DNA from 4 places in the Bacillus cereus group sp. BfR-BA-01430 genome. Region 1 is predicted to be linked to each of the others. Evidence: riboswitches for the same ligand, from Rfam matches in the RefSeq annotation. Region 1 holds a riboswitch; each other region holds the start of a gene.

Region 1 (7,767 bases):
TACACCTTCCATACATTTGACTATTTTTTTCTATGGTAGTCTACATTCCTCCTTATTTTGTTACCGCGCTTTTTGTAAACCGTGAATTAATACTTCAATGACTTCCTTCCGGCTAAATGTACTCGGCGGAACGTCACCATCCCTTAGCATTTCTCTGACTTTCGTCCCTGATAAAATGACATGATCTTCTTTTCCATGCGGACATGTTTTTGTTGAAGCCATCGCCTCGCATTTCTTGCAGTAAAAGCTATGTTCAAAAAAGAGTGGTGTAATTCCTAGCTCTTCTACTGTGAAAAGTTTAAAAATCTCCTGCGCTTCGTACGTACCATAATAGTTCCCTACTCCAGCATGATCGCGTCCTACAATGAAATGCGTACAACCAAAATTTCTCCTAACTAATGCATGAAATATTGCCTCTCGCGGCCCTGCGTAACGCATTGCAGCAGGAAACACTCCTAAGAAAACACGATTGTTTGGGTAATAATGTTTCAAAAGTACTTCATAACTTTCCATTCTTACATCTGCTGGAATATCATCTGATTTTGTTTCTCCAACAAGCGGATTCAAAAACAAACCATCTACAATTTCAAGTGCTGATTTTTGAATATATTCATGCGCTCGGTGAACTGGATTTCTTGTTTGAAAACCGACGATTGTTTTCCAACCTCGCTTTTCAAAGATTTCACGCGTTTCACTTGGACCTAGATAATAAGAAGCAAACTTCTTATGCTCAATCCGCTTCACAAGTGTGATTGCGCCGCCTACATACACATTTGCACGTTCATATAATTTTTTCACCCCTGGATGAGCATCCTCAGTCGTTTTATACACAAATAATGCCTCTTTTTCCTTATTTGGTGTAAAAATATCTTCTACTTGAATGACCCCATATGTGACGCCATCTTTTACGAGCAAAGCTTCTTCTCCTACCTGTAATTGTTTTGCTTCTTCTTCTGTTACTGGAAGTGTAATCGGAATACTCCATATACTTCCATCTGTTAATCGCATTATTTCCACAACAGATTGATATTCTTCTTCTCCTAGAAAACCGATAAGCGGACTATACCCTCCTGTTGCAAGTAGTTCCAAGTCACTTAAAGCGATGCTATCTAGCTCAATTTCTTGTACAATATTTGCTGTATCATATGTTTCATCAATACGATTTACTAAAAAATTTGTTGCAATCATTTTTCTATACTCCTTCTTTTCTCTATTTCAGATCACTAAAAACTTCATTGGTCATGAAGTCCACATTCCGTTTTCACGGATCCAGCCCACCGGCCATCCCTTGAATCGCCATATTTCCCTACAGGTAATGTACATTTCTCACAACCTATACTTGGATAACCAACGTCATGTAATGGATTGTATGGCAAATTATGTTTATATACATAGCGCCATACTTCTTTCCATGTCCAATGAATAAGCGGACAAATTTTAATCGATTGAAAGCGATGATCTTGATTGATAAACTTTGTATGCTTCCTCGTTTCAGATTGTTCCCTTCTTAATCCTGAGATCCACGCTTTTTTATTTGTTAAAGATTCTTCAAGAGGTAAAATTTTTCGAAGCTTACAACAAAGATTAGGATTATGTTTCCATAAATCTTTCCCATATTTCTCCGCTTGTTCTTCGAGCGTCAGTCTAGATTGTTTCTCAATCATATTTAACTTTGGAAATCGTTGACGCACTCGCTCAATTAACGCATACGTTTCGTGAAAATGAACATTGGTATCTAAAAAGACAACTTGAGCAAATGGATTTACTTCATTAATAAGATGTAAAAGAACCATCCCTTCTACCCCAAAACTGCACGCATATATAATTTCATCTTTATATTGTTTATACGCCCACTCTAATACAGCTAACGCCCCTTTCGTTTCATCTCTCTCAGAAAAAGACATACTGTCTTCTTCCCACGTTTCATATGTCAACATGTTTTTCCCCCTATAAAAAGCAAAAAGACGGTTTTAATCCAATAAAATAGATTAAAACCGCCTCTAGTTTTTCTAGTCAGCGCTTTTATTTCAAGCGTACCTTTTCACTTTTTTCTAATTGAATAACTTTCCCATCTTGCACAACAATTGTAATAGAACCATATTTCATATCAGCAAGCATCGTTTGAATCTTTTCAGCTACTTCATCAAAATGTCCACGCACTCCCACGAACAGCCCCCCTTTTTATTCATAAAAAAAATCTTTTCCATTTCGAAAAGACTGTTCGGTAATATATGTTACCTTATCTTTCAAAATGGATGCCATTTTGCTGGACTTAGCACCTTGCTACTGCTATGAGCAGGTTGCTGAGCTTCATAGGGCCAGTTCCCTCCGCTTCTCTTGATAAGCTTTGTAATTCGTATTGTATCATAATTCTGATTTTTTTCAATCCTAGTTTTCCGATATATTTTATATTTTTTGTTCGAAAAAGGAATTGTTCACTTTTGAACAACTCCTTTTTTTATTTTAAATAAGCTCTTTTATACGTATGCGATCGTTCCCAATTATATTTTCATACGATTCGCGTTCCACTACCACTTGAGATGTTCCATCTTTTGTAAATACAACGGCTGGTCTACGAATCCGATTATAATTATTTGCCATAGAATACCCGTATGCACCTGTACAAGATACCGCTAATAGATCTGAAGATACTACTTGAGGAAGGTACACATCCCATATTAACATATCTCCGCTCTCACAACATTTCCCTGCAATTGAGACAACTTCTTCGTTTGCTGCGTTTGCACGGTTTGCAAGCATCGCTTCATAGCGTGCACCATATAATGCAGGCCTTAAATTATCTGTCATTCCCCCATCGACTGAAACATATTTACGAATACCAGGAATATTTTTTATTGCCCCCACTGTATAAAGTGTTGTTCCTGCATCACCAACAATACTGCGACCAGGTTCAATCCATATTTCAGGAAGTGGATACTCACACGCTGTAAATCGCTCTCTTACCGCATCTGTTACAGCTTGCACATACGCAGCATGAGTAAGTGGTGTATCCGATTCCGTATAACGAATACCAAATCCGCCCCCTACATTCAGCACCGAAATTGTATAGCTCGTTTTTGTTTTTACTTCTTCTAAAAAATGATGTAATACTTCAATCGCACGAATAAAACCTGCTGTTTCAAAAATTTGCGAACCAATATGTGAATGTATACCTAACACATTATAATTTGATTTTTCTAATGTACGTTCAATCGCTTGCATTGCTTGCCCATTTGAAACGCCAAAACCAAATTTCGAATCATCTTGACCTGTTGTGATATATTCATGTGTATGCGCCTCTACACCAGGTGTGACACGAATCAATATATTCACAATTTTTTTATACTGCTCTGCTAAATCATGTAATACTTCTAATTCAAAAAAGTTATCTACTACAAAACATCCAATATTTGCTTCTAGCGCCATTCTCATTTCTTCTTCTGTTTTATTATTCCCATGAAAATGAATGCGTGATGCTGGAAACCCTGCTTGTAAAGCGGTATATAACTCTCCGCCCGAAACAACATCTAAAGACATATTTTCCTCTAATGCTACTCGGCACATCTCCATGCACAAGAACGCCTTACTTGCATATGCTACTTGATAAGAGAACCCACTTTTTTGAAAAGCATAGTGAAACGCACGACAATTTTCCCTAATTGCAGTTTCATCATATACATAAAGCGGTGTCCCATATCGTTTCGCCAACTGCGTTGTATCGCATCCTCCAATTTCTAAGTGTCCTTGTTCATTAATCCGGCTCGTGCCGTGTAAATACATGTAAATTCCTCCCTTATTTTCTCTAAAACTCATAACCCCAATCCTCTATTCATTGCAGCACGCTTTTAGATAAAGTGAACCTTTCATCAATGGGGAGCTTCATTCCCTACTGATTATGAGCTCTCACCAATCAGGCTGTTACAGGCAGTTCATCTCCCACCTATCTTCCTTGTTCTTTCTTGAATCTTCAGGCAGGAGATTTACTACTTGTTAATACGGGATAAATAAAAAACGCGCGGAACAATGTTCACACGCGTTTCTTATTAGAAATTATACATATTGAAAAAATAAACAAGTTGTTATCTTCTCAAATAAGAAACCGCATCAACATCTCCAAATAGCTCTCCATAAAAATAAAATAAATCTTATGACAGTACTACATTTATTCAATATAGTCCCAATATACGAATAATGTGGTTATTCTTATATTTCGGCGACAGTCCCTTTCAGACTATAATCAGCGATTCCACTCAATCTCCTATAGTTTACTCTTTCCTATCGCGGCCTCTACCTTTGAGAGTAGATGAGGTAAGTCTATTCATTTGTCAAACATCTTATGTTGCTATTAACAATACCAAAGAAATAATTTATTTGTCAAACTATTTCTTACAATTTATCTTTGTATGATTTGGCAAACGCTTTACCTCCACCTTTGTTACGTTCCACTCCCCCTCTTCATTATTAAAAGTGACGTTGACTTTCTCAAAAGGAGGAACTTTTTCTCCCCCTATGCCTGGTTCATATTTCGTTACTTCAATGACCGCTTGAAATACATATGTACCGCTATAAAGTTTTTTTAAACTAACGATTTTCGGACAATCATACGGCTTTAATTTTCCATAATGCTTTTCCATTGCAGCGTTTATTTGCGGGAACAATACCGAGTAAAGAGCATCTTCCAGTAAAGGAACATCGTATTGAGCGGTAGCTGACCCAGGAACAGAACATACAATGCAGATACTACATAGTACGAAATACATTATTTTTTTCATTATACCCTCCTATTCTCATGCAATATTTTATTCCGTTCTTTGCATGAGTATCATTTCATTTTATTGTCTCCCACTTCTCTTTTTCTAATCGATTCTCACAAAAAGCATCCACAATTCGTTTCTCTTCTCGTATAATGGTACACATAGTACAATAATCATAATCATATAAGGCTGTTCGTATATATAAAGTGAAGCTTCTACTTAACAAAGTACAATCACGAGAACTGTCATAAATATAAGAAAGGAGTATACTATGCTACAACACTTGTTTCCAAAATTACGATTTGCGCTTGTCGCAGTCGTTTTATTATGGATGAAAACATATATTGTGTACAAGCTAGCCTTCGATATTAAAATTGATAATTTCTTTGAAGAAATCATGCTCTTGTTCAACCCACTAGCTTCTTTACTATTATTCTTTGGGTTCGCACTGCTTGCATCGAAGTATCGAAATCGACTTATTATCGGAATTAGCTTTATTTTTTCCTTCATTTTATTTGGGAATGCAATGTTTTACGGATTTTATAATGATTTTGTTACATTTCCTGTTTTATTCCAAACGAATAATATGGCTGATTTAGGAACAAGTATTAAAGAACTCTTTACGTATAAAACATTACTTTTATTTACAGATGCAATCATCTTAATGTTTCTTTCACGTAAGTTTCCGAAGTTCTGCGATACAACACCGTTATCAAAAATAGAAAAGAGAACCTTTTTCGGTGGTATTACAGCTTTATTAGCATTACAGCTCATTGTATCGATCATTTATAAACCACAGTTGTTCTCAAGATCTTTTGATCGACAAACAGTCGTTAAAAATTTAGGGTTATATACATATCATGTATTTGATATTACACTTCAATCGAAAAGTTCTGCCGAGCGTGTCTTTGCGAGCGGAGATGGCTTTTCTGAAATTAAAAACTATGTAGACACAAAAGATGCAGGATTTGATAAAGAGTTGTTCGGTATTGCAAAAGGAAAAAATGTCATTTTAATTTCAATGGAGTCTACACAAAATTTTGTTATTAACAAAAAAATGAACGGCAAAGAAATTACTCCATTTTTAAATCGTTTCATTAAAGATAGTTACTATTTCGACAACTTTTATCATCAAACTGGACAAGGTAAAACATCGGATGCAGAATTTATCGTTGAGAATTCACTTTATCCATTAGATCGCGGTTCTGTCTTCTTTACTCATGCAACAAATGAGTATACAGCAACCCCAGAACAACTTAAAAAATATGGTTATTATTCTGCTGTCTTCCATTCAAATGATAAAACATTTTGGAATCGTGACATTATGTATCCAGCGCTTGGATACGATCGTTATTTTCATTTAAATGATTATGTAGGAACGGAACAAATGTCTGTCGGTTGGGGATTAAAAGATAAGGAATTCTTTGAACAATCTATTTCAAAATTAAAATCTTTACCGCAGCCTTTTTATACAAAATTTATTACTCTTACAAATCATTTTCCGTTTCTTTTAAATCCAGAAGACCAATATATTAGTGAATATAATTCGGAAAGCGGCGTTCTCAATCGTTATTTTCCAACTGTTCGTTATACAGATGAAGCTATTAAACTATTTATTAATCGTTTAAAAGAAGAAAGACTATATGATAATTCTATTATTGTCATTTACGGAGATCATTATGGCATTTCAGAAAACCATAATGCAGCAATGGCTCAGTTTCTTGGAAAAGATACTATTACACCTTTTGATTCTATGCAATTGCAACGTGTCCCACTCATTATTCATATACCAGGACAAGAAGGAAAAGTAATTTCTAAAGTTTCAGGCCAGATTGATTTAAAACCAACTTTACTACATTTACTTGGCATAAAAACAAATAAATCAATCGAATTTGGTACTGATTTATTTCTGAACAACACAAATCCGCTTATGATTATGCGGGACGGTAGTTTTGTGACAAATGACTACATTTATACAAAAAATATATGCTACAAAAAAAGTACTGGCGAACCAACTGATATCTCATTCTGTCAGCCGTATCTTGAAAAAGCAAAAACAGAATTAAATTACTCAGATAAGATTATTTATGGTGATTTACTACGCTTTGATTCTCATAATCAATATGAAACAGGAACCATGACGACGCAATTTGAATAACTTAGGAAAGTGCTTATGTTTGCCCATGCTAAAACAAAAACGGCATGGGCTTTTTTGTTTCATTGCTAGAACTGGTGAAGCAGTCATATATAGAGAGACTTCTCCCTTTTTAACAACATTATTTTATAATATAATGTTTCGTATATTTTGTTGTAAAACCTTTCACAATTTGAGAATTTTTTTCGTATGATAAAGAAATTTATGGTATGATAAAATAAGTAAACTTTCATACACTAATTAAGAATTTATAACAGAAAGCAAGGGATCATATTTTGTATAGGGCAGCAATTCCAAACTTATTTACGCTCGGAAATTTATATAGTGGATTTTTGTCAATCGGCTATGCATCTTTAGGTTATTATAAATCAGCTGCTATTTTAGTACTCATCGGGATGATGCTAGATAGTCTTGATGGTCGAGTTGCTCGTTTATTACGTGTCGATTCACAACTCGGAAAAGAACTTGATTCATTAGCAGATGTGGTGACATTTGGGGCTGCACCTGCTGTTTTAATGTACTATACATCTTTTTCAAATTATGGGATTATCGGACTATACATAGCTGGGCTATTTCCTCTTTTCGGGGCATATCGTTTAGCTCGATTTAACGTGACACCATCATCTACCTCTATGAAGTATTTCACTGGTGTTCCAATTACTGCTGCAGGAGGACTTGTTGCTTTCTTAACATTGTTCTCACATACCATTCCTAAAATTGTTCTTATTACAGTATTTGTAACGTTTGCATTTTTAATGGTAAGCCGCATTCGTATCCCAAGTCTTAAAGATGTACCAATTCCACGCTATAGTATCATTATTACATTATTTTTAATTGGTATTATTTATACAATGTATA
Region 2 (7,767 bases), 510 kb from region 1:
TCCTTAATTTATAATAATGTGAAATGATAAAACGATGTCTTTTTCTTATCGGTTCCAAAATCGTCCTTGAGCAATGCCTTCTATAAACGATTCCACCGTAGTGTCTTTTAAGTTGTAAACTCCCGCCCCATCCAGTTTAAACATACAATCATCTAAAGCAAGAGGATTACTTACGAGATGGGCTATCGGTTTAAAATGTTTAAAAGTAGTTTCTGCAAATTGTAAAACAGGTGTTTGAATGACAGGCTCACTACTAAACACTAATACTGCATCAAAAAGGGAGGGATCTGTTGTTGTATAAGTATCCGTTACTTTAATGGAATCATTAAAATGATAAACTTTCTGATCTACGATGCTATAGTTCATTCGGTGCTGTGCAAAAGCTTGAATCCATTCGGACAGAAGGGATACGCTTATTTCACCATTTAATAGAATTGCAACATTTTTGGAAGCAGCTTTAGAAATAGTATTGGCCATACTGAGTGCAGGTGATTTTGCATCCGAATGTATTTCGTGATTTTCCTTAGGCAAAGGAGCTCCAACAACAGCAGCTATTTCCTGTGCTAATTGACGATCAACGTGATTCAGAAGAGCAATTACATTTGCCTTCACCATGTCAGATTTACATTTTCCAACTTCAAAGCAAAATGCTTCTTTTATGTGCTGCTTTTCGATCGGGCTCATGCTATTGTAGAAAAGTTTAGCCTGAGAATAAAAGTCAAGGAAGCTTGTACTACGACCTCTGATTTTATGCCCATCAATCTTTTCTTGATAATGTTCATATCCTCCCTGTTCGGCCGGGACGGTCGCTGGTTGATTGTCATTTAAGCCATTGCGGTGATAGCTCGTTTGTCCGCGATGAATCTTCATCTGATGCATACCGTCACGCTGATTATTATGAAACGGACATACAGGCTGATTAATAGGAATTTGGTGAAAATTAGGGCCTCCTAAACGAGATAATTGTGTATCTGTATAGGAGAATAATCTTCCTTGCAAAAGAGGGTCATTTGAAAAATCAATACCTGGTACGACATGTCCAGGGTGAAATGCTACCTGTTCCGTTTCGGCAAAGAAGTTATCAACATTTTTGTTCAATGTCATTTTACCAACTAGTTTTACGGGAACTTCTTCTTCCGGCCATAACTTCGTTGGATCTAAAATATCAAAATCAAATGTATGCTCATCTTCTTCGGGAATCAACTGTACTCCAAGCTCCCATTCAGGATAATCTCCCTTTTCAATTGCTTCGTATAAATCTTGACGATGGAAATCAGGATTTTTCCCAGCAATCCTTTGCGCTTCATCCCATACTAATGAATGAACCCCGAGGGTAGGCTTCCAGTGAAATTTTACGAAATGGGCTCTTCCTTCTTTGTTAATAAGTCGAAATGTATGAACCCCAAAACCTTCCATCATTCGTAAACTGCGCGGAATGGCGCGGTCACTCATCTGCCACATAACCATATGAGTGGACTCGGGATTCTGCGCAATAAAATCCCAAAATGTATCATGAGCGCTAGCTCCTTGCGGAATGTCAGTATGCGGTTCCGGTTTAACGGCATGGACAAAGTCAGGAAATTTAATAGCATCTTGAATAAAGAATACGGGTATATTATTACCCACTAAATCATAGTTACCCTCATCTGTATAAAATTTTGTGGCAAATCCGCGCACATCTCTTACTGTGTCATTGGAACCTTTAGATCCCTGAACGGTCGAGAATCGTACAAATACAGGTGTTTTTTTTGAAGGGTCAGTAAGGAAATCCGCTTTCGTATATGCTTCTAAGGATTCATAAAGTTGAAAATAACCATGTGCGCCAACGCCGCGTGCATGAACAATTCTTTCTGGAATTCGTTCATGATCAAAATGAGTCATTTTCTCGCGAAAGTGGAAATCCTCCATTAAGGTTGGACCTCTTAAGCCCGACTTTAAAGAGAATTCATCCTCGGCTATTTTTAGCCCTTGGTTTGTTGTTAAAGCATGTTTGCGTTGATTATCGATAATATGGTCTTCTAATTGCTCGGTTTTTTTATTCACAACATTGATCCCTCCTTTACTCTGTTAATTTAATAGATACCCTTTTTATTGGGGTGTAAACATGTATTACGGTTTTTATATGTAAAACGATCATACATTAGGTAAAGTAAGCTTAAGAAAAAACAGAAATAACCTAGTGTATGAAGAAGGAAAAATGAGAGCAAAGAAAAGTCTTTTGTTTGACGAAGGAGCACCAATTTACGTCAAGAGAAAAGGGAAAGTAGAAATCGAGTGCGGGCATTCCGTCTATTCTCGTATAACAAAAGCCACAGAGGAAATGTATTTTCTCCGTGGCTTTTAGTCATTGAAATCTGCTTTTGGAATTAAAATGAAGTAATTCGTTTTTTCGTTTTTGGTACAATAATAAATTTGATCCAAAGTAATCCGATAATCATAATGATAAGGCTATGCAAAAATTGTCCTGTAGCAACAAGTATAACAGCTGAAAAAACTACGAATTGAATACTTATTAATATGGAAATTAAGCTAAGAAATTGCTTCATTCTTTCTTCAGTAGGAATCGGATACAATGCTACAATAATATTTCCCGGAAAATATTTCCAAAGGGAACGAAGCTGCATAGAAATCATATAGAGGACGACGTAAGTGATAGCGCCTTTTGCATATATGTTTGGTATAAAGTATAAGGTGAAGGCACCAATCAGCCCTAAGCGAATATATATACCGAAATAATCATTGCCGCGTAAAAATGATAGCGTATTTAAATAAAAGAAAGTTGCTTGTTTTTTATGTAAGAAAGGTTCGATCCAACTGGTAAGCCATTTTCTTTTATGTACTTGTTTTTTTAACTGAGGCACATCGGTGAAGATGCTAGCAAATTGATAAAAGCGAACATCTAATTTTTCTTCTTGCTCAATGATGTATTCCCACGGTATTCGTTTTGTAGGTTGTTTTTTCGTATATAGAAGTAGGAAAGCGAGAAGTAAGAGCGATCCGCCTAATACGATTACATTTGCTGTATAAAACAGCATGTAAATGATAAGGGCGTTACAAGCTATGCGAATGATCAGCCATATGTTTTTTTCATCATGATCACGCCACGCCCAGTGTATGTACATGTTCCATGCTTTCGTAATCATTAAAACAATAAAGATTGTACATAAGAAAGGTACAGTTAATTGTAATGATTGCATAGCAAGTGGCACGAGAATAAGGAACGTAAATAGTAGCGGGAAAAGCTGAATGATGTAATTATATAGAAGCGCCTTTTTGAAATAAGATGTTAATTTCTCTTCTAGTGCAAGCAAATAAACAGCATCAGGTCGTTGAATCAATGTGCGGATTGGGCATCTCGTTATCATAAAGGTAAGTACAGCCGTTATGAGTATGAAAGATAGTCCTTTAGAAGGAGATGTTTTTAGAAACTGAGCATAATAGTATGCACCAACGCATGAAATAAAGATAAAGCTATATAGTAAACCGTTAATCATACGTGCAAAGTATGTAATGATATTTTGAATATGTTGTTGGAAGCGGCTGCTCCATAGCGATTCGATTGACATGTTTTTCACCTCTATTTCTATTATAAGGTGAAAATAAAAACGAGCAAATTGCTTTAGGCAACTTGCTCGTTTTTATTTTGTTTTGTATCGCGATTCATTAATGGATAGAAGACAAAGCCGACTACGAATAAACCAATTCCGAGAAGGAATGTTTTTAAATCAGAAGCGCCTGTTTTAATCACCCATAGTGCATAGCAAAGTGCGATAACTGCGACTATGCCATCTGTAATTCTTGCCCGCATTTCATTTTTATATGTTTCACCAGTTGCGACTAGTTTTAACTGGAAGATTGGTGAAACGAGATAGGGAATGAGGTAAGCTAGTGTTGATACAGTAATAACGAATGTATAAGCTTCAGCGATTGTGCCTGATAATGTTGAGAATAAGAAAACTTGTGACATAACATTTGTCAGTCTTAGTGAATAAATTGGACTTCCTTTTTTATTTGTTTTTGCAAAGAAGGAAGGAAAGAAACCTTCTTTTGCTGCTTGATAAGGTACTTCTGAGCTTAATAAAATCCAGCCTAAAATGGAACCGAAGAGAGAAGTAAGGGCAAGAAGCGCCATTAATTTTCCTCCGCCGTGACCCATAGCGGCATTTAATGCATCAGCTAACGGACGTTCTGAAACTTGCAATTGATCCATGTGAAGAACACCCATTGTTAAAATGGTAATTCCTAAATAAATTGCAACTGTGATTAATAATCCAGCTACGGTTGCATGTTTCACCGTTCTTGGGGATTTCGCTCGGTTTGATAAAAGAACAGCAGACTCAATGCCGATAAATGCCCAAAGCGTTGTTAGAGCTGCCAAGTTTACTTGTGAAAGTAGCCCATGCGAGACACCTTCTTTATCAACAATTGGTGTGTACCATTGTCCAAACTTTGAAGCTTGGAATGCAAATAAAGTTACTATGATGAATAGAAGGAATCCTGTTACTTTTGTTGTTGTTGCTAAGAAGTTTAATTTTCCAGCTCCACTTACACCGTTTGTTAAAATGATATGTGTTCCCCATAATAAGAAAGAACAAATGGAAAATGTAATGAGCTTTCCAACTTCCACATCGAAAGTACCGATTGTAAATAATAGTCGTGTATCTTTCATAATTGGGAAGAAAAGCGATAAATAACCTGCAAAAGATGTAATAATAGCAACATTACTCGCCCAGTTTGCGACCCAGTAGCCCCAAACCATGCTGAATCCAGCCATTTTTTTCTTCTTAGGTGATGAGAAGAAAGCGTATGCGTGACTTTGTGGTCCTGTCGTTAAATCAGGACGACGAATTGCTAAATTACCAAAAACAAGAGCTAACATTAAAACACCGAATCCGGTTGTTAACCAAGCTAACGTAACACCAAGAGGGCTTGCTGTTTGTGCTAATGTACTTGGCACCATGAAAATACCAGCGCCAACCATATTGCCGACAACAAATGCTGTTAGTACCCAAAAGCCCCATTTTTTCTGTTGCATAAAAAATACCTCCAAAGTTAGTATAACCATGTCAAGCAAGGAGATATGTATGTCTTCCAAAAAGGAAGTAAGGTAAGCTTCGTACAAAACAAAAAAAGCACGGACAATCGTCGCACGTGCTTTCTATCTTATAGGAAACCCACGACATACCTCTCGATAGCTCTCCACAAACAATTGTTTGTGACAGTTCTGCATTTATTAAATAGCAGACCCAGCAAGTGTGCATAGTGGACACATCTTACTTCGGCAATCATTCCTTTCTCATTTATTCATCGATGCCACTTCATCTCCTGAAATGATACTCTTAATGATTGCAACCTCTACCTCACCGAGATACGAATGAGGATTTATGTATTTAATTAACATAACAAGGGTAACAAATGAATTTTTATACGTCAATGGATATAGTAATAATCAGATTATAGAGAAGAGTTTGTGATTAGAGTGGCTAGTGCGTATTCAGCGGTTTGCTGTGAAATATTTGGAGAGCAATCTTTATTAATTCCGTTGGCTCGAAATAGGTAAATGCTTGTTTCAGCGTAATTATAAAACAGTTGAAATGGTAAAGTGTGCATAAAAAATAGACCCTTTAAAGAGTCTGGTTAAGCGGCTTTCCCTTTTTTCTTCCCAAGAAATGAAATGACTAGTGCCATCGGAGCAACAAAAGGTAAAGCGGGAGACCAACTAATGAAATAAAATATTGGCGCTAAGAAAGCTATCCCACCAAAGAACATTGATAATTGGGATTTTTTCTGTAATCCATAAACAACCAATAATAATCCTGCCATTATCAATATGACAAAAGAGATATGAAGCAAATTCATAAAATGACCTCCGGCTAATCTGCAAAATAATTCTATATATATTATACAATAAATCATATAAAAATTTCATTTTATAAAAAACAACGATGTTTACGAAAATAGCCTTGAATAAAAAAAGAAGCCGATCTAAAACTAGATCGGCTTCTACATATAAGATTAAACTAAGTTTAAGACAGTTACTTTTTCACGCGTCATAGACTCAAGGCTCTTGCGAATACCTTGTGCGCCCATACCAGAGCCTTTCACACCGATGAATGGGAAGTGGTCAGGACCGCGTTCTGTACGTCCGTTAATTTGAACAGAACCAGTATCGATTTTGTTTGCAATTGCAAATGCTTTATTAATGTCTTTTGTGAAGACACTTGCTTGTAAGCCAAACTCAGATTTGTTTGCAATTTCAATTGCTTCTTCATCAGAAGAAACGCGGATGATTGGAAGGATTGGACCAAATGGTTCTTCCCAAGCCACTTTCATTTCTTCTGTTACGTTATCGATAATTGTTGGATAGATTAAGTTGCGCTCACGTTTGTTACCAATGATAATTGTTGCGCCTTTTTCTACTGCATCGTCAACTAAACCTTGAACGAAATCAGCTGATTTATCGTCAATTAATGGAACGATTGTGCTATCTTGTTCTGGAGAACCAACAGATAATGCAGCAACTTTCTCTTTTAGTAAGCTTACAAGCTCGTCCGCTACGTTTTCATGTACAAGTACACGTTTAATAGCTGTACAACGTTGACCAGAGTAAGAGAATGCACCGCTTACGATATGGTTTGCAGCATCTTGTAAGTCAGCATCTTCACGAACGATACCAGGGTCTTTACCACCAAGTTCTAATACAAGTGGAATCATTGAAGCTTTTTTCGCTAAATGTTTACCTGTGTTCGTACCACCTGTGAACGATACCATATTGATGCCTTCGTGTTCTACTAAGTAGTCACCAATTACAGAACCGCGTCCTGTTACAACGTTTACAAGACCTTTTGGAAGGCCAGCTTTATGAAGTGCTTCAACCATTTTAATACCGCTAATTGCACCTTGAGTTGCTGGTTTGAAAATAACAGCGTTACCCATCATTAATGCTGGTGCAAGTTTTGCAGCAGATAAGTTTACTGGGTAGTTAAATGGTGCGATTGCTAATACAACGCCAAGTGGTGCGCGCTGGATAATCGCAAGTTTCGATTTTGTTCCGCCAGGGAAGCTATCGCCCGCCATACTTTCTCCGTGCATATGTAGCGCTTCTTCAATCGTGTAACGAATGAAGTCAGCTGTACGAACAACTTCTTTTTTTGCATCTTTATATCCTTTACCGACTTCTTTCATAATGATGTCAGCAATTTCATCTTGCATATTTACAAGCTCATCAGCCCATTTATATAAAAACTTTGCACGATCTTGCAGAGATGCTTCTGCCCAATCTTTTTGGGCTTCTTTTGCAGATGCAATCGCTTCATCTACTTCATCGCGAGTAATTGCTTGTACTTTACCGATTACTTCGTGTAAGTACGGAGATAGAATGTCAATTGTTTGACCAGAAGAGCTTTCTCTCCATTCTCCGTTTAAATAAAATTTGTACGTATTGCTAGTTGTCATGATTCGTCCTCCTAAAATAGCAACTTGTAAGAGTGAGTATATGGTGATTGTAGGTGGTTTCAGAATATATTTCAAATAAAATGTTTGTGAAAACGATTTCTTATTGGAAATATATTTTATAACCCCTTTTTATCAACATTTCTTTCTTTATTTAAGTCGCATATAGAACATGTCATTGTTATATCAATACAGTATCTTTCAAGTTTATTTGTATAACAAATTTGGATTGCATCTTTTTGTGATGGAAGGTTATTGTATGATTAAGTGAAAAAACAATTGACAGAAAAGTCCATCAAGTTATAAAATTAAAAA
Region 3 (7,767 bases), on a different contig from region 1:
CCACACAATATCTGCGGGGAAAATCATTGCTGCGTACAAGGCATATAACTTCCAAAAATGAAGCGGTGGTTCACCCTCGCAATATCCGTGAATTTGTCCAACTGCAAATGGTACACTCGTATCGACTGTAAACAAAGGTAATTTATAAAAATCATGAATTGGATCTCCAAAATCAAATCTTGCAAAGTCAATCACAGCACGAAACTCATTATGATAAAACATAAGATTCGCTGGGTGAAAATCGTCATGTAAAAATACAACCGGACGGTCTTGTAATAAATGTTTATGAGTTTCTACAAAAGTTAACACTCGTTTTATATCAATAAAATCAGTCTCATATTCTTCTAATGCTTGCAAGTATTTCTTATATTTATTCCACCGTAACGTTTCCCAAGATTCTTCTACATTCTTTTCCTTCACAGTATGAATTGCCTTTAATACTTCTCCCGCTCTTTTTCCAGCTATGTATTGCTCTTTCTCAGTCAATTTGGCAAGTATATCTTTTCCATCTTCTCCTTCCATCCATTCAAACACTTGTACACATCGATTGCATGAATCAAGATTTACAAAATGAAGTAGTTTTGGCATTGGCACCTCTAATAATTCCAAACGACTCATATATCCGTATTCTTCCTGTTTACGTTTACGAGCTACACGATCACATACCTTTATAAAATAACGCTCACGGTTTTCTAGTTCAATTTTATACTTTTGATCTAGCGAAAATCCTTTTGAAATAACGGTACACTTTACGATATGAGGCCAATTTAATCGTTTTTCTAATTCAGTTAAAACTTCTTGCACATCGACTCCCCCGATTAATAGATGTATACACTACCTAACACTTGTTTTTTACTCTTATGATGATGCGTTCCTTGTAATTCCACTGCAAAAGGATATTCCCCATTTTTTTCTAACTGCTTTTGAACGAATCCTTCACCAATAGGCTCACAAAATTGAATTCTGACATTTCCAAATGATACACTTTGGCAAATCGCATTCCATTCTTGATGAATATCCGAAGAGCTTGCTTGCACTTCCAGGAGCTCTTTCCATCGTTTCACTGTTTCACGAGCATTTTTCACTGCGTAAAAAATGGTTTTCATTTCTTTTACTTCATTATGATGGGGAGCGATGATTCCCGCCTTCTGTAAGTCAGCTCTTCTACTTTCATCATGATCTCCCCACTGTATAAAGAAAGGGAGTTTTGGACCATTTTCTTCTTGTTCCACAAATAACATTTTCCATTCTAATAGACGGCCATCGTTTCTCATTCTTTTTCCTTCCATTGGCCCCATTACGTTTATCCCTTTTTTCTCCAAACGATTCGCAAGTTCTTCCATACAATCTGTCCGAATGGAAATTTGCAGCAGCCCTTCCGCCTCTTGTAATTTCGCAACCGTTTCCTGAACAAGTGGATTATTTGCTACTTTCGCTTTCTCTTCATCTTGCATTGCTAAAAACTCAATATAAGATAAATCGAAATAACATAAACTATTCCACGTTCCCCAATCTGTATGTTCTCCGCCTTGCATCGTATGGAATCCGAGTTCCTTCATTTGTTTTTCCGCTTCTTTTGGTGTACATCGAACAGCATGAACGAGATGATCAAATGCTAACACGCTTTTCCCTCCTCTAATCTACATCTTTTTATTATATAACCATTCCGTTATTTCAATCAATTCAAAAAACTTTTCAAAACCTAGTTGATTTATGAGTTTAATATGCATTATAATAATAAAAAAATTTATATTATGCTGATTGGAAAAACCAAAGGCGCTTTTCTCACACGAGAAAAGCGCCTTTTTCATTTATTATTAGGGGGATTATATATGCAGAAATTAATTGTCTTTGCTATTATTGGTTTTTTTGCTCAATTGATTGACGGAGCACTTGGAATGGCGTATGGGGTCACATCTACCTCTTTATTATTAATGTTTGGAATCGCACCAGCCGTTGCTTCTGCTTCCGTTCATTTAGCTGAAGTGGTCACAACAGCCGCATCTGGATTTTCCCATTTACGCTTTGGAAATGTCGATAAATATACTGTTTCAAGGCTTACATTACCAGGAGCAATTGGCGCTTTTGTCGGTGCTTGTTTTTTAAGCAATTTACCTGGTGATGTAATTAAACCATACATTTCTTTATTTTTATTCACTTTAGGTGTCTACATTTTATTACGATTTATTATTCAAAAACAAATCGTTTCATCTAACAAACGTATGTCTAGCAAACAACTGATTCCTCTCGGTTTATTTGCGGGATTCGTTGACTCAACTGGCGGCGGAGGCTGGGGCCCTATCACTACACCCGTGCTTCTCGCGCGTGGGAATGAAGCAAGAAAAGTGATTGGTTCTGTAGATACGAGTGAATTTCCTGTCGCTTTAGCAGCGACAATTGGATTTTTCATTTCTTTAGGATGGGAACAAGTAAGCTGGCTTTGGGTATTTGCTTTAATGCTAGGTGGGATTATTGCCGCTCCGATTGCAGCATGGTTAGTTCGAATTGTACCGTCTCATTTACTTGGCGTATTTGTTGGTGGTCTTATTATCTTCACAAACATTCGAACACTTCTTACAGCATTCCAATTAGATCCAACGATTATTATACTTTCTTATGTTGCTGTAGGACTGATTGTTATCATCGCTCTATTTTTATCTATTCGCAATCACTCCCAGTTAACAAAACAAAGCGTTAACTATCCAACTGACCAAAAACAAATATTACCTTAATACAAAAAGCATGATACCGCTTAAAGGATCATGCTTTTTTATTTATTCTACGCTATCTTAATTGCCACTTTATCATTTTTTCCGTTTTGCCTATTTGTTTCATATTTAATTTTTCTAGCACACGAATGGACCCGATATTATTATGAAGTGTTTCAGCTCGTATTGTTTCAACTTTTGAAGTCTGAAATGCCCAGCGAACCAGTGCTCCTACTGCTTCCGTTGCATATCCCTTGTTCCAATATTCCTCAAGAAACCCATATCCAATTTCCACTTCTTTCTGTCTATTTGGTGCACCTTTAAATCCAATGTCACCAATCATCCTACCATCGCTTTTTCGAACAACAAGCCAACTTCCCCAATACAGCAAGGAAGCATCTTCTTTTAATTTCTGAACATAATTTTCAATATGTGGTCCGTTATCGTATCCTTGTTCAACCGTCATATAGAGCGTTTCTTCTGTACATGGTATAATCTTTAATCTTTTTGTTTCTAAACTCATTCTCATTCCCCTTTTTTATACAAATTGATCTACCTTAACAAAAGCAAATATACAAAACATCTCTCTTTCCCCTTTCATCAATATGCTTCCTAAGAAGTATATCAAAAAATAACGAATTTTCTTTTAAAATTAAATATTTTGTCATTTTTATCTTTTTCTGAATTTTCTTTTAATTTTTAAAGGATTTCCTCTTCTTTTTTGCGAAACATTTGTATAATAACTTTTTTATCATTCTATTTACATACAAAATAGGTTTGAGCGGAGTTTTGAAAATGTTTCCGATACAATAACCAACTTTTTTTGATTATTTCCTACAAAAATCCCTTGCAATATTTTCAGAAAGTCATTACAATTGCCATATATTAAAAATCATAGCAATAAACAAATCCTCATCAATCCGATGAGGTAGAGGTTGCGACTTTTAAGAGTAAGGCGGATGAGGCACAGAGAATGTCTATGACCCCGCTTGAAAGGAAAAGTTGCCGAAGTTTATATTTCTTCTCTGGGAATATAAGTTGGGGCTGTCTCCGAATAGGAACAGAACTGTCACGTTTACAAAATACCGTGTAAACGTGGGGAGCTATCTTAACGGAAGGGTATGATGGGGTGGTTATTTTGAAACGTTCCGCCAAAGTCCTTTGGCGGTTTTTTATATTCCCCCGCTCCTTCCTATCTTAAAAAAAGGAGTGTTACACATGAATAATATAGCAGATCAAGCTACCTCTAAAACGCAACAATCCACAAAAAATCAAGGTGAACTGAGACGAGGACTGAAATCGCGTCACCTTACAATGATCTCTCTCGGTGGTACAATTGGTACTGGTTTATTTCTTGCCAGCGGCGGTGTTATTCACTCAGCTGGTCCTGGCGGCGCACTTGTCGCATATGCCGCAATTGGAATTATGGTTTATTTTTTAATGACAAGCTTAGCTGAATTAGCAGCATATATGCCTGTCGCTGGGTCTTTTAGCACGTACGCAACAAAATTCGTTGATCCATCACTTGGATTTGCACTTGGCTGGAATTATTGGTATAACTGGGCAATCACAATTGCAGCAGAGCTTGCTGCTGTAACATTAATTATGAAATTTTGGTTTCCCGATACTCCTTCTCTTATTTGGAGTGCCATTTGTTTAGCTATTATGTTTCTTTTAAACTATTTATCCGTCAGAGGATTTGGCGAAGCAGAATATTGGTTTGCACTCATTAAAGTAGCAACTGTTATTCTCTTTTTAGTCGTTGGATTTATGATGATTTTCGGCATTATGGGCGGAGAACCAGTCGGTTTTAAAAATTTCACAGTTGCAGATGCACCATTTAACGGCGGCATTATGGCTATTATCGGTGTCTTTATGGCAGCTGGATTCTCATTCCAAGGAACTGAATTATTAGGTGTAGCCGCAGGTGAAACTTCTGATCCAGAGCGCAGCATTCCAAAAGCAATTCGTTCTATCTTTTGGCGCATTTTACTATTTTATATTTTCGCTATTCTTGTTATCGGATTATTGATTCCTTATACAACAGATAGCCTGGCTGCAAGCGATGTTACCGTGAGCCCATTTACACTTGTATTTGAAAAAGCTGGTGTCGCTTTCGCTGCTTCTGTTATGAACGCTGTTATTTTAACTGCTGTTTTATCTGCCGGAAACTCTGGAATGTATGCTTCTACTCGTATGCTTTGGGATTTAGCCCGTCAAGGGAAGGCACCGAAGTTTTTAGGAAGACTAAATAAACGCGGTGTACCAGTAAATGCTTTAATCGCTACCTCATTAGTTGGTAGCGCAGCATTCTTAGCTTCCTTATTCGGAGATGGTGTTGTATACGTTTGGTTATTAAACGCCTCCGGTATGTCCGGTTTTATTGCCTGGGTCGGAATCGCTATTAGTCACTACCGCTTCCGTAAAGCATATATTGCCCAAGGGAAAGACTTGAATGATTTACCATATAAAGCAAAATGGTTCCCATTTGGCCCAATCTTCGCCTTTGCACTTTGCTTAATCGTTATTTTAGGACAAAATTATGGCGCATTTATGGGCGAGTCTATCGATTGGAACGGCGTACTCGTTTCCTATATTGGACTTCCACTCTTCCTTATCATTTGGCTTAGTTATAAATTTGTAAAGAAAACAAAAATCATTCCACTTGATAAATGTGAACTATAATGAATGCATACCAGCAAGCATACTTATGTTTGCTGGTATTTTTTTATCTCTTCTCTCTTCCTTTTAATCATTTATATTTAATGGAGAAGATTTATGTGTAGCATGAATCTTTACAGTACCATCATTATACATCTATCCCCTTTCTCATTTCGTATGTTTTTGTCATAATACAAATAAGAACATATATAAAGGTTGGGATTTCATGAACATTCGTATCACTAACGAAGCAAAAGTAGCAATCCAAAGATTCAGTTCCGATACTAAAAAAATCATCCGAATTCGAGGAACAATGACAAACTCTTGCAGTATTTTTGTCGATATTGATTTCATTATTGATTCCTATTGTGCAGATGAAGTCGTATATGAAGATGAACATCTCGTTATTCAAATGGATTCATTTACAGAAGAATATGTAGGCGATACATTCAAGCTCGATTATAAAACGACTGGTTTTAGTATTACGACTCCTAGTGAAACACTTGTGTATGGATTAGCCATCAAAAAATAAAAAGGTTCTTTCTTACACGAAGTAAACCAACACCGCTTCTTAATAGAAGCAAATACTCATAAAAAAACAGCCGTGCTTCATATTGAAACACGGCTGTTTTCACTTCATTTATTACTTTTTCTTTTGAAAAAGGATTTCGTAAATTTTTATATTCTCTTTACAAAGTCACCAATCTTAAGTTGAAATACATAATCGAAATGATGTTCTTGCCCCGTTAATTCTTCGTTTACTAAAATAGTGGTTGCTCCTACTTCTTTCTTTGCAATTTGCGGAAACGATGCGACTGGTTGTACTTTTAAGGACGTTCCCATAACTAATAATACATCTGTTTCATATAAACGTTGAATTGCATTTTGATATTGTGGTAGTGTATCACCATATAAAACAACATCGGGATTTAAAATAAACTGACACGTTTCACAGCGCGGTACTTCATGATGAATCATATATTGTAAATCGTATTTCCTTTTACATTTCGGACAGTGTGCCGTTTGCAATGTTCCATGTAAATCAATGACATGTTTACTACCGCCTAATTGGTGTAAACCATCAATATTTTGCGTTAATACTGTCACATCTTTTCCTTCTTCTTCTAACTTTGCTAAAAATGTATGTCCGCGATTTGGCTTATATTGATGAAATGTACGAATTTGAAAAATCTCTTTATAATGTTTCCAAAATTCTTTTGGATTGCGATTATAATATCCTCTCGATAAATACATTTCTACTTTTGCATCCGCATATAATCCATTTGCTGAGCGAAAATCAGGTATTCCACTTTCTGTACTTGCACCTGCGCCAGTTAATACCGTTATTTTCTTTGCATTTTCTAGAATGGAGCGAACTTCTTTGTATTGCTGCATAACTCTCACCTCTATGTAGATTTCTTTCTACATTATACCAGTTGTCATTTCCTTAATGTGTAGTTCCCCCGCATTCTACAATATCTTTTTCCACTTGTAACGCAACTTCGATTAATAATTGGATACCCGCTATAATCGTCGAAAGCGACATGCTTGGCTGATTAACATGAAGACTAGCTTGCTCAGGGAGAAATGGAATATGTACAAAACCACCGCGCGTATTTTTATTCTTTGTTGCTAATTGATGCATCAGTCCATAGAAAAGGTGATTACAAACAAAAGTACCAGCAGTTTGTGATACAGAAGCTGGTATTCCCTCCTCACGAAGTTTCTTGACAATCGCCTTTATAGGAAGTGTCGACCAATATGCAACAGGCCCACCTTCTATAATTGGAACATCGATAGGTTGATAATCCTCATTATCTGGAATTCTTGCATCATCGACATTAATTGCAATACGCTCTACTGTAATATCAGCCCTTCCTCCAGCTTGTCCAATGCAAATGATTAGTTCTGGATTAAACTCATCTATATATGCTTCTAGCTGTTCGATTGACTTATGAAATACTGTTGGAATCTGTTTACTAATCACCTTATACCCATTGCCTTCTTTTTCATGTAATGCTTTGACTACTTCCCAAGCAGGATTCATTTTCTCTCCTCCAAAAGGGTCAAACCCTGTTAACAATACTGTTTTCATCTACAACACTCCCTATTAAAAGCGATATACAAGTCCGTACATAATGAACATATTGATTACAAAAATAGTAATAGCAATCGGCGCCTGCGCCTTAATGACTGCATTTTTATCTTTTAACTCTAACAACATTGCTGGGACAATATTAAAATTGGCTGCCATTGGCGTTAACAATGTTCCGCAATATCCTGCAAACATACCAAGTGCTGCCATAATAGCCGGATTACCGCCATGCATTTGAACGATTAAAGGTAGTCCTATTCCGCCTGTAATCACAGCAAAAGCAGCAAAGGCATTTCCCATTAC
Region 4 (7,767 bases), on a different contig from region 1:
GTTTCGATAACAACTGGATCTACACTATTTTCATTTTTATAATGTTCAACATATTGTTTTACTTGATCAGCAAGTCTTTCCTCTGATTCCTTTTCTCTTAATGTAATTAAAATGCTCGGCCCTTTTAACCAATCTGTATCTAAAAAATAATTGCCTGATACTTCTTTCTCTAATACATTTTCGACTAAACCTAACATTAATGGGGTTTTACTATTTTGATAATCATATACTCTTACTGGCACAATTAAACACTCCTATTTTTATATTTTGAATTTAAATACTAATATTTTTTATTTCCCACTCGTTACCTTTCTTAGTTCTCCCTGTTTGTTTCCTCTAAATTCCCTAAGTTGTTCTTCAAATTTTTTTGTGTTTTCCTTTGTGACTACAGTATATCTCTAATGCTTCTTATTTTTTTATTTTTATCTCTATTCAATTGATTTCCATCAAAATCGTTTTTTCATAATATAAAAAAGACGATTTTGATATCAAAATCGTCTTTACCCATTTAAAATAGTCTTCATTATAAGATATGAAACAAGAAAAAAGCAACACTTTTAAGACTTCTGTTCCACCTTATGTTCTTCCCCTTTCCAATCCTAATTCTCCATTTACTTTTTTGCACTTTTCTTCTGAAAAAGTGTCCTTCATAAAACACGAGAATAGCTAAGCTACATAGTAAAATCATTGGCACACTTGCCTTATATAAATCTATGAAACTCTTCGCCATTTTCTTTTCTGCGTAATGCCTCACATCATTTGAAAATGGAAGGATTTCTTTTCTATTTCTTCTCTTCCTACTTCTCTATATTCTACTGGAACTTTATTTAATACTTCACTGACTTCACTTAAAATTAGTTTTTCTTTTTGCTCTTTTCTCAAATTTAGAACTTCTACATTTCTTTTTCAGACGATTTGTTTTTAATCCGATGCTGAAACGACAGAGTCGCGAGAAATACAGTTACTCCCCACAAGAACATTCCTCCGTAAGTGACTACATACACCCAAATGGCTAATCCTTCGGTGTATCCTTTTGGAAGCACTCCTAAAAATTGAAGAGCTGTTAAGAAGCTAACTAGAACTGTTAATCCCCCAACTGACCATCCTGATATGATTAATAACCATTTCGGTAGCTTCTCTCCCCAGGAAGTCACGAGCGCTAAAGCAAATAAAGATGCAAGTATTGCTAAGACAGCTGTGAAGTCTATTCCGATAGTATATAAAAAGGAAGATTCTTCCTTTAATGTATTACCAAACTCTGCTACACTTTGTATAGCTTGTTTTGTTGTAAGACCTACCGTTACTCCCCATGCCCAAAGCGATTTTAAAATTGCATACGGCAATAGCGCAAGAGCTGCAACATAGCCCCATCCTTTAGTCAAATAAGGTTTATCAGCTATTTCTGACCTCATACGTTTCTCATGTTTTAAGTTCAAAAGATATTCTCCCTTCTTATTTTCTTTTATTCCTATTCACCTCAAACATCGGTGTGCAAAATAATCAAAATATACATTTATTTTTTCCTTACTCTACAAGTAAGATCACATTCCCTCGGCCTACTCTTCCTCTTTAAATATATAGTATATTATGATAAAAATAGAAAATAATAACAAATAAAGTTATAAAAAGAATAGGGGCTTTGTAAAATGAAACGAAAAATAATTTTCTTACTTACTCTTCTTTGTATAGTATTTCCTATACAAGTAAGTGCCTTTACATTTCAAGAACTTCCTGTTGCCTCAAAGTCTAAACAATGGTATATCGAAATTGATAAATCTTACAACTCAAACAAACAAGCGATACAACCGAAGCAAGGTGTCTATGATACATATAGTTTATTCGTTAAAAATATCGGTAAAGATGTATCAAATGTATCTATAGAAATATTTGGTAATGATCCATCAGCTAAAACTACATTTAAACCTACCGCATCACATACAAATGTCTCAAAAAGTCATACAAGTTTTGATTATATGGTCTTCCCACTATATTTTACTAGCCATACATTTAAAGTTGTCATGACTTGGGAAGAAAAAGAATTTACTTACAACGGGCATCCAGAAAGTAAAAGTAAAAAGATGCAACAAACATTTATATTTACTGAAGAATAACAATCTTTTCAAACGAAAAAGGTGTTTTCTGTGGAGAAAACACCTTTTTCGTTTATTACATTTTTAAATTACTTTTCAATGTCCAATATTTTTCTTGCTTATCTTTCATTGAAAACTCTACCCATCCATTTGGATCTTCACGATGAACTGTTACTTTTAATCCATTCGCTAATGTTCCCATTTCATTTTGTGTAATATTTGGGATACTCTTAATTTTCAAATCGTATGGATATGGCACTTGATAATACTTTCCAGATGCCTGAACAGTAATTTCTTTGTTTCCTAAATCTTTATATGGAATTTCATTTCCTAACGCTTCAACATCTAATGTATGTGGGTTTTTCGGTAATCTGTTGGCATTTTTATAATCATTTCGATCAAACGGCTTAATACGCTCCATTAAACCAGCAATTTTTCCAGCCCATTCTGGATCGGATGCATATTTCACATTCATACCAACTAATGTTGGACCATTATTATAGATTGCACCTTCCTCTAAATAACGCTCTCTCACATAGTTAGCATTATACGAAATACTATCACGATATGTTGGTAAATATTTTGCATGATAGAATGGATCGCGATCATATGCACGTAGTCCAAATAAATTATGTTTACGATACGCAATTTCAGATCTTCCATATCCAGATTCTAAAATTGCATGTGCCGCTAAGTAAAGAGCATTTACACCATGTTCATTTTGCGCTGCAATAAAGTCTTGCCCATGGCCAATTAACGGGCTATCAGAACGCGATTTCTTAAGAAAATTATCAATTTCTTCTGCTGTTACATTAGAAGCTAATGTTAAATCTAAATTTAAATACGATTGTTCCGCATTGAATAAAAATTGTGCGTATTCCTCACGTGTTACAGTTTTTGATGGATAAAATGCACCCGTTCCATCTCCCTCTGCCAGTCCGTTAGACTGCAACGCACTAATTGCATCTTTCGCCCAAGAATTTGGATCCACATCATGAAATGTATGATTTGCCTTTACTTTTAAATGATAAGCTCTTTGTAAAATCATTGCCATTTCAGCGCGAGTTAATGAATCCTTTGGTCTAAAGTTTTTGTTCTCATCCCCTGTAAAGATTCCCATCTCCGTTAAAGCTAAAATTTCATTTGGAAACATTGTTGTACTTGCACTTACATCATGATATGGATTTTTATATTCTGTTTTCGCTTCTGGTTTCAATGTACGATAAATAAGTGCAGCCACTTGTTCACGCGTTACACTGTCTCCCACTCCAAATTTACCGTTGTCATAACCTGCAATTATGTTTCGATTTGCTAAATCATTGATTGCCTCATATGCCCAATGGCTCTTTGGTACATCTGGAAATCCTTTTTCTGCCGCAAATGAGGTTGTTGGAACCATTATAACTTGTAGTGCAGCTGTCATTGCTAGAACATTAGAAATTACTTTTTTCATCTTACTTTTAACACGTTATGTACTTACTCGTCCCGTGTTAACTAGCCTCCTTTTTTCATAAAATACTAGCATTTCATCTATCAAACTAATTCACACTTTCCTCTTCTTACAAGAGGGAGATAAAAAATACCCTGTGCTACGAGATAAATTAGCTAACGATAAAAGTATACGTTATTAAAAACAACTAATCTAGCCCTATATTTTTAAAATTAACATAAAACGATATATCTCTCTATTTTAATGAGAAATTATATTTTAAAAGAAGAATAGTTTATCTGAATGCTAAACTTTAAAATCAAATCGTTATTTGACTAATTGGTACTTGAGCACGTCATACATTTTCCATTTGTAATCCCCTCTTTTTTCACTGCTTGCAAACCTAAAAAATTTTAATTTTCCGAATTTAAATAAACAACTTGATTCCTCGAAAAATTTAAATTATTATAAAACAAATGTTACCAACAACTTCATAACTGAAACACTCTCGCCTAAAACGTGAGATAGAGGTTGCAGCACTTATGATTATTCTAAAGGAGACACAGAGATGTCAATGAGTTTAGAAGAAAGGAAGTGTTGCCGAAATCGATAAATTTCTCTGCATTTATCGATTGGGGCTGTTTTCGAATAGAAACAGAACTGTCATATATACAGACGTGTATATATGAAGAGCTATCTACAAAAAAGAAATATCATGTTTATAATGATATTCCTTTTTTGGCGATTTTTTTATTAGCTCCGTTTTCTGTTTCCCTTTTCCTGTAACAGCACCATCCTCATCTATTTGAGATGGTGTTTTTTCTTTTCTGTCCGGTAACTACAGGAATATTGGGGATTTTCACATTACTCTCCTACATTACATTTCCTGATTTATTGTCAAAAATAAGCTGAAAGAAGGAATGAACTATGGAAACAATTGTGCAAAAATTCGGCGGTACTTCGGTCGGAACTATTCAGCGCATTCAACATGTCGCTCATTTAATTATCGAGGAATACGAGAAAGGACATAACGTCGTCACTGTCGTCTCAGCAATGGGCAAAAGTACTGACGAACTCGTTGCACTTGCTACTTCTATTACAGAAAATCCAAGTAAGCGCGAATTAGACATGCTGCTGACAACTGGTGAACAAGTAACAATTTCTCTCTTAACAATGGCATTGCAAACAAAAGGATATCAAGCTATTTCACTAACAGGTTGGCAAGCTGGTATTACAACTGAACCTGTGCACGGAAAGGCCCGCATTACTGATATCCGCACAGAGCGAATTCAATCTTATTTACAAGAAGGGACAATTGTTATCGTAGCTGGTTTCCAAGGATTAAGTGAAGAAAAAGAAATTACAACCTTAGGTCGAGGTGGTTCTGATACAACTGCTGTTGCATTAGCAGCTGCTCTTAAAGCAAAAAAATGTGATATTTATACGGACGTAACTGGTGTTTACACAACTGATCCACGCGTTGTAAATAGTGCATATAAATTAGATGAAATCTCTTATGATGAAATGTTAGAACTTGCCAACTTAGGGGCTAGTGTCCTACATCCGCGTGCTGTTGAATTTGCGAAAAACCATAATGTCGTATTAGAAGTTCGTTCCAGTATGGAACAAGAAAACGGAACAATTGTAAGGGGAGAATGTAACATGGAACAACAATCAATCGTAAAAGGTATTGCATTTGAAGATAATATTACACGCGTTACAATGAAAGGATTAGAACATGGCTCATTATCAACGATTTTCTCTACATTAGCAGAGGCCCATATTAATGTTGATATTATTATTCAAAGTATTACAAATGAAGGAACTGTGCATCTATCCTTCTCTATTCACTCAAGTGACTTAAGAGAAACATTAGAAGTATTAGAACAAAATCAAGAAACACTTCACTATGAATCTGTAGAATATGAAAATCATCTTGCGAAAGTATCCATTGTAGGCTCTGGCATGGTGTCTAATCCAGGCGTCGCTGCCCATATGTTCTCTACATTAAAAAAAGAAAACATTCATATTAAAATGGTTAGCACCTCTGAAATGAAAATATCTGTTGTTATTGATCGTCTACATTTAGTAGATGGTGTAGAAGCAATTCACCAAGCATTTATGGCAAAAGTGGAACCATTGGTACAAATGAATAAATAGACTTGCTACATAACAGCAAAGAATGTTTCTTTGTTGTTATTTTTTCTCTAGCTCATTATGATTTTGTTACACTATGACACGTGAAATATTTTCCATATCATTTGAAAAGGCAAGAAAACTATGGAAAGGTAGAAAAGATTCATATTACACTTCCAAATCCATAACCTTTCTATAAAGTAGCAATTCTATAGAAAGAAAACAACATGAACATAATAAAAAACAATTTCCTCTTCTATATAGTGGAAATTGTTTTTTATTATTTGCAAATTAACTTCCAAAAAAGATACCTACAAGAGCGTAAATAATAACTGTGGAAAATAAAATCGTCATATGGAAAAGCGAGAAAATAAACAATGATTTTGCCCATTTCTCTGAATCCATTTTTTTATACCCATAAATACTTAAAGCCAACCATAAAATGCTTAACAGAAGCGATACTAGCATAAGGCCAATACTTAATGATCCTAAAAGAATACTTATGATAATTAAAATAACTAAATACACATTTGTTTGTATATATGTTCTTTTAATCCCCTTCACTACTGGAAGCATCGGAACGTTCGCAGCCTCATACTCTTTATGTTTACGAATCGCTATTGCATAGAAATGAGGCATTTGCCAAATAATCATAATAATAAAAAGACCAATAATAGCTGGATGTGTTACATCCGGATATATAGCAGCCCAACCGATAAGCGGCGGCATTGCCCCTGAAACACTTCCGATTTCTGTGTTGTAAATGGTTCTTCTTTTGCTCCACATTGTATATGGTACAACATATAAAAATAAACCTAAAAACCCTAGTATTGCTGCTAAATATGTCGTTAACGCAAGAAATACTAAACCAGAAATCGTCATCAATATTCCAAGCCACAGTACTGTCTTCGAACTTATATCCCCCGTCACAGTCGGCCTATTTTTTGTTCTCTCCATAATAGAGTCAATATCACGATCGTATAAATTATTAAATGCCCCCGCTGCTCCTATTATTAAAATAGAACCTATAAAAGCAAATAAAATCTCTGGTATTTTTTCAAACGGACTTATTTTATATTTATATAAAGCGAGTGTCAATCCAGCAAACATTGGAACTAAATTCGATTTAATAATTCCAGTTTTAATAGTTTGAGCCAAAATTTCCGATCGTTGTCTTTTGGCGTTTGTTACTTCTTTTTTCCTTCCCATAATATCTTTTCTCCCTTCTATTAGATTATCTTACTACAATAGAAAAAATTATTCCTACTTTTTAATCCACTATTTTAGGGCAGTGAAATTTCCATCTAAAAAAAGAAGATGAGAAATCACTGCCCGTTCATATGTGATAAAGAGTATGAAGCTTCTCGGTCACTTTATTTTTTCTTCTATGTATCGTTCGCAAATTATATACCAATTTGAGTTAATATACTACCCGGTATATTAATACCTTATGATATAATTGTCAAGAGAGGGGGGATATGATGAGCCGCCAAAGATTAACTCAAGAACAACGAAAACAGGAAACACGAAAGTTACTTTTAGAATCCGCTTTTGAAACATTTGCCAAATTAGGCTTCCACGGAGCCTCTGTTGATAAAATTGCGGAACATGCTGGATTTAGTAAAGGAGCCGTTTATGCTCATTTTCATACGAAAGAAGAACTATTTCTAGCAATTGTAGATAGACAAATGCACATATATGTACAAGATATTTGTAACATGATAGAAAAAGAGCAATCATTAGCAAGCTTTATCGAGACGATGGATCAATATTCCCATTCTATTAGACAGAAAACAAAAACATGGAATATGCTTACTATGGAATTTCTTCTATATGCCATGCGTGAAGAATCGGTGCGAGATAAATGGGCGAATATGATTGATGATGCGGTAGAACAAATTTCTAAGTCTATTGAAAACTTTATACAAAACGCAGACTATCAAGCTACTTTATCAGCGAAAGAAATAGCGTGGACTATACTGTCATTAGAAAACGGTATCTCTATATTTTATAACATAAGCCAACAGCATATGCCGATGAACCTCTATAAAAAGGCTCTACAAAACATGTTGCTATCCTTCGATGAGAGCTATATTAGAAAAACCCTCTAAA

The links. A riboswitch is a leader RNA that binds a small molecule or an ion and turns the genes downstream of it on or off. The one in region 1 is predicted to bind lysine.
Positions count from the first base shown of each region.
Region 2: linked by a shared signal. The riboswitch ahead of MR058_RS00485 (amino acid permease) and the one ahead of lysA (diaminopimelate decarboxylase) in region 1 are both predicted to bind lysine.
Region 3: linked by a shared signal. The riboswitch ahead of MR058_RS06760 (amino acid permease) and the one ahead of lysA (diaminopimelate decarboxylase) in region 1 are both predicted to bind lysine.
Region 4: linked by a shared signal. The riboswitch ahead of MR058_RS21405 (aspartate kinase) and the one ahead of lysA (diaminopimelate decarboxylase) in region 1 are both predicted to bind lysine.

Region 1 is NZ_JAKUEW010000001.1:578,161-585,927, reverse strand. Features, by position in the region: gene sat (sulfate adenylyltransferase) at 61-1,188, opposite strand; gene MR058_RS03035 (phosphoadenylyl-sulfate reductase) at 1,233-1,937, opposite strand; gene MR058_RS03030 (YezD family protein) at 2,023-2,166, opposite strand; SAM riboswitch class I at 2,237-2,347, opposite strand; gene lysA (diaminopimelate decarboxylase) at 2,464-3,780, opposite strand; lysine riboswitch at 4,111-4,298, opposite strand; gene MR058_RS03020 (DUF3888 domain-containing protein) at 4,380-4,772, opposite strand; gene MR058_RS03015 (LTA synthase family protein) at 5,026-6,912, shown strand; gene pssA (CDP-diacylglycerol--serine O-phosphatidyltransferase) at 7,185-7,767, shown strand, end outside.
Region 2 is NZ_JAKUEW010000001.1:68,255-76,021, forward strand. Features, by position in the region: gene MR058_RS00475 (catalase) at 46-2,043, opposite strand; gene MR058_RS00480 (ABC transporter permease) at 2,367-3,566, opposite strand; gene MR058_RS00485 (amino acid permease) at 3,620-5,035, opposite strand; lysine riboswitch at 5,185-5,366, opposite strand; gene MR058_RS00490 (hypothetical protein) at 5,638-5,823, opposite strand; gene gapN (NADP-dependent glyceraldehyde-3-phosphate dehydrogenase) at 6,016-7,455, opposite strand.
Region 3 is NZ_JAKUEW010000002.1:445,125-452,891, forward strand. Features, by position in the region: gene MR058_RS06740 (aminoglycoside phosphotransferase family protein) at 1-804, opposite strand, end outside; gene MR058_RS06745 (VOC family protein) at 819-1,622, opposite strand; partial or broken gene MR058_RS06750 (sulfite exporter TauE/SafE family protein) at 1,725-2,732, shown strand; gene MR058_RS06755 (GNAT family N-acetyltransferase) at 2,785-3,231, opposite strand; lysine riboswitch at 3,630-3,822, shown strand; gene MR058_RS06760 (amino acid permease) at 3,927-5,393, shown strand; gene MR058_RS06765 (iron-sulfur cluster biosynthesis family protein) at 5,596-5,901, shown strand; gene MR058_RS06770 (NAD-dependent protein deacylase) at 6,048-6,764, opposite strand; gene pcp (pyroglutamyl-peptidase I) at 6,817-7,464, opposite strand; gene MR058_RS06780 (DUF979 domain-containing protein) at 7,480-7,767, opposite strand, start outside.
Region 4 is NZ_JAKUEW010000022.1:24,274-32,040, reverse strand. Features, by position in the region: gene MR058_RS21425 (hypothetical protein) at 1-242, opposite strand, end outside; gene MR058_RS23365 (hypothetical protein) at 751-882, opposite strand; gene MR058_RS21420 (hypothetical protein) at 894-1,436, opposite strand; gene MR058_RS21415 (hypothetical protein) at 1,647-2,111, shown strand; gene MR058_RS21410 (S-layer homology domain-containing protein) at 2,167-3,543, opposite strand; lysine riboswitch at 4,037-4,223, shown strand; gene MR058_RS21405 (aspartate kinase) at 4,447-5,679, shown strand; gene cyoE (heme o synthase) at 5,947-6,864, opposite strand; gene MR058_RS21395 (TetR/AcrR family transcriptional regulator) at 7,137-7,766, shown strand.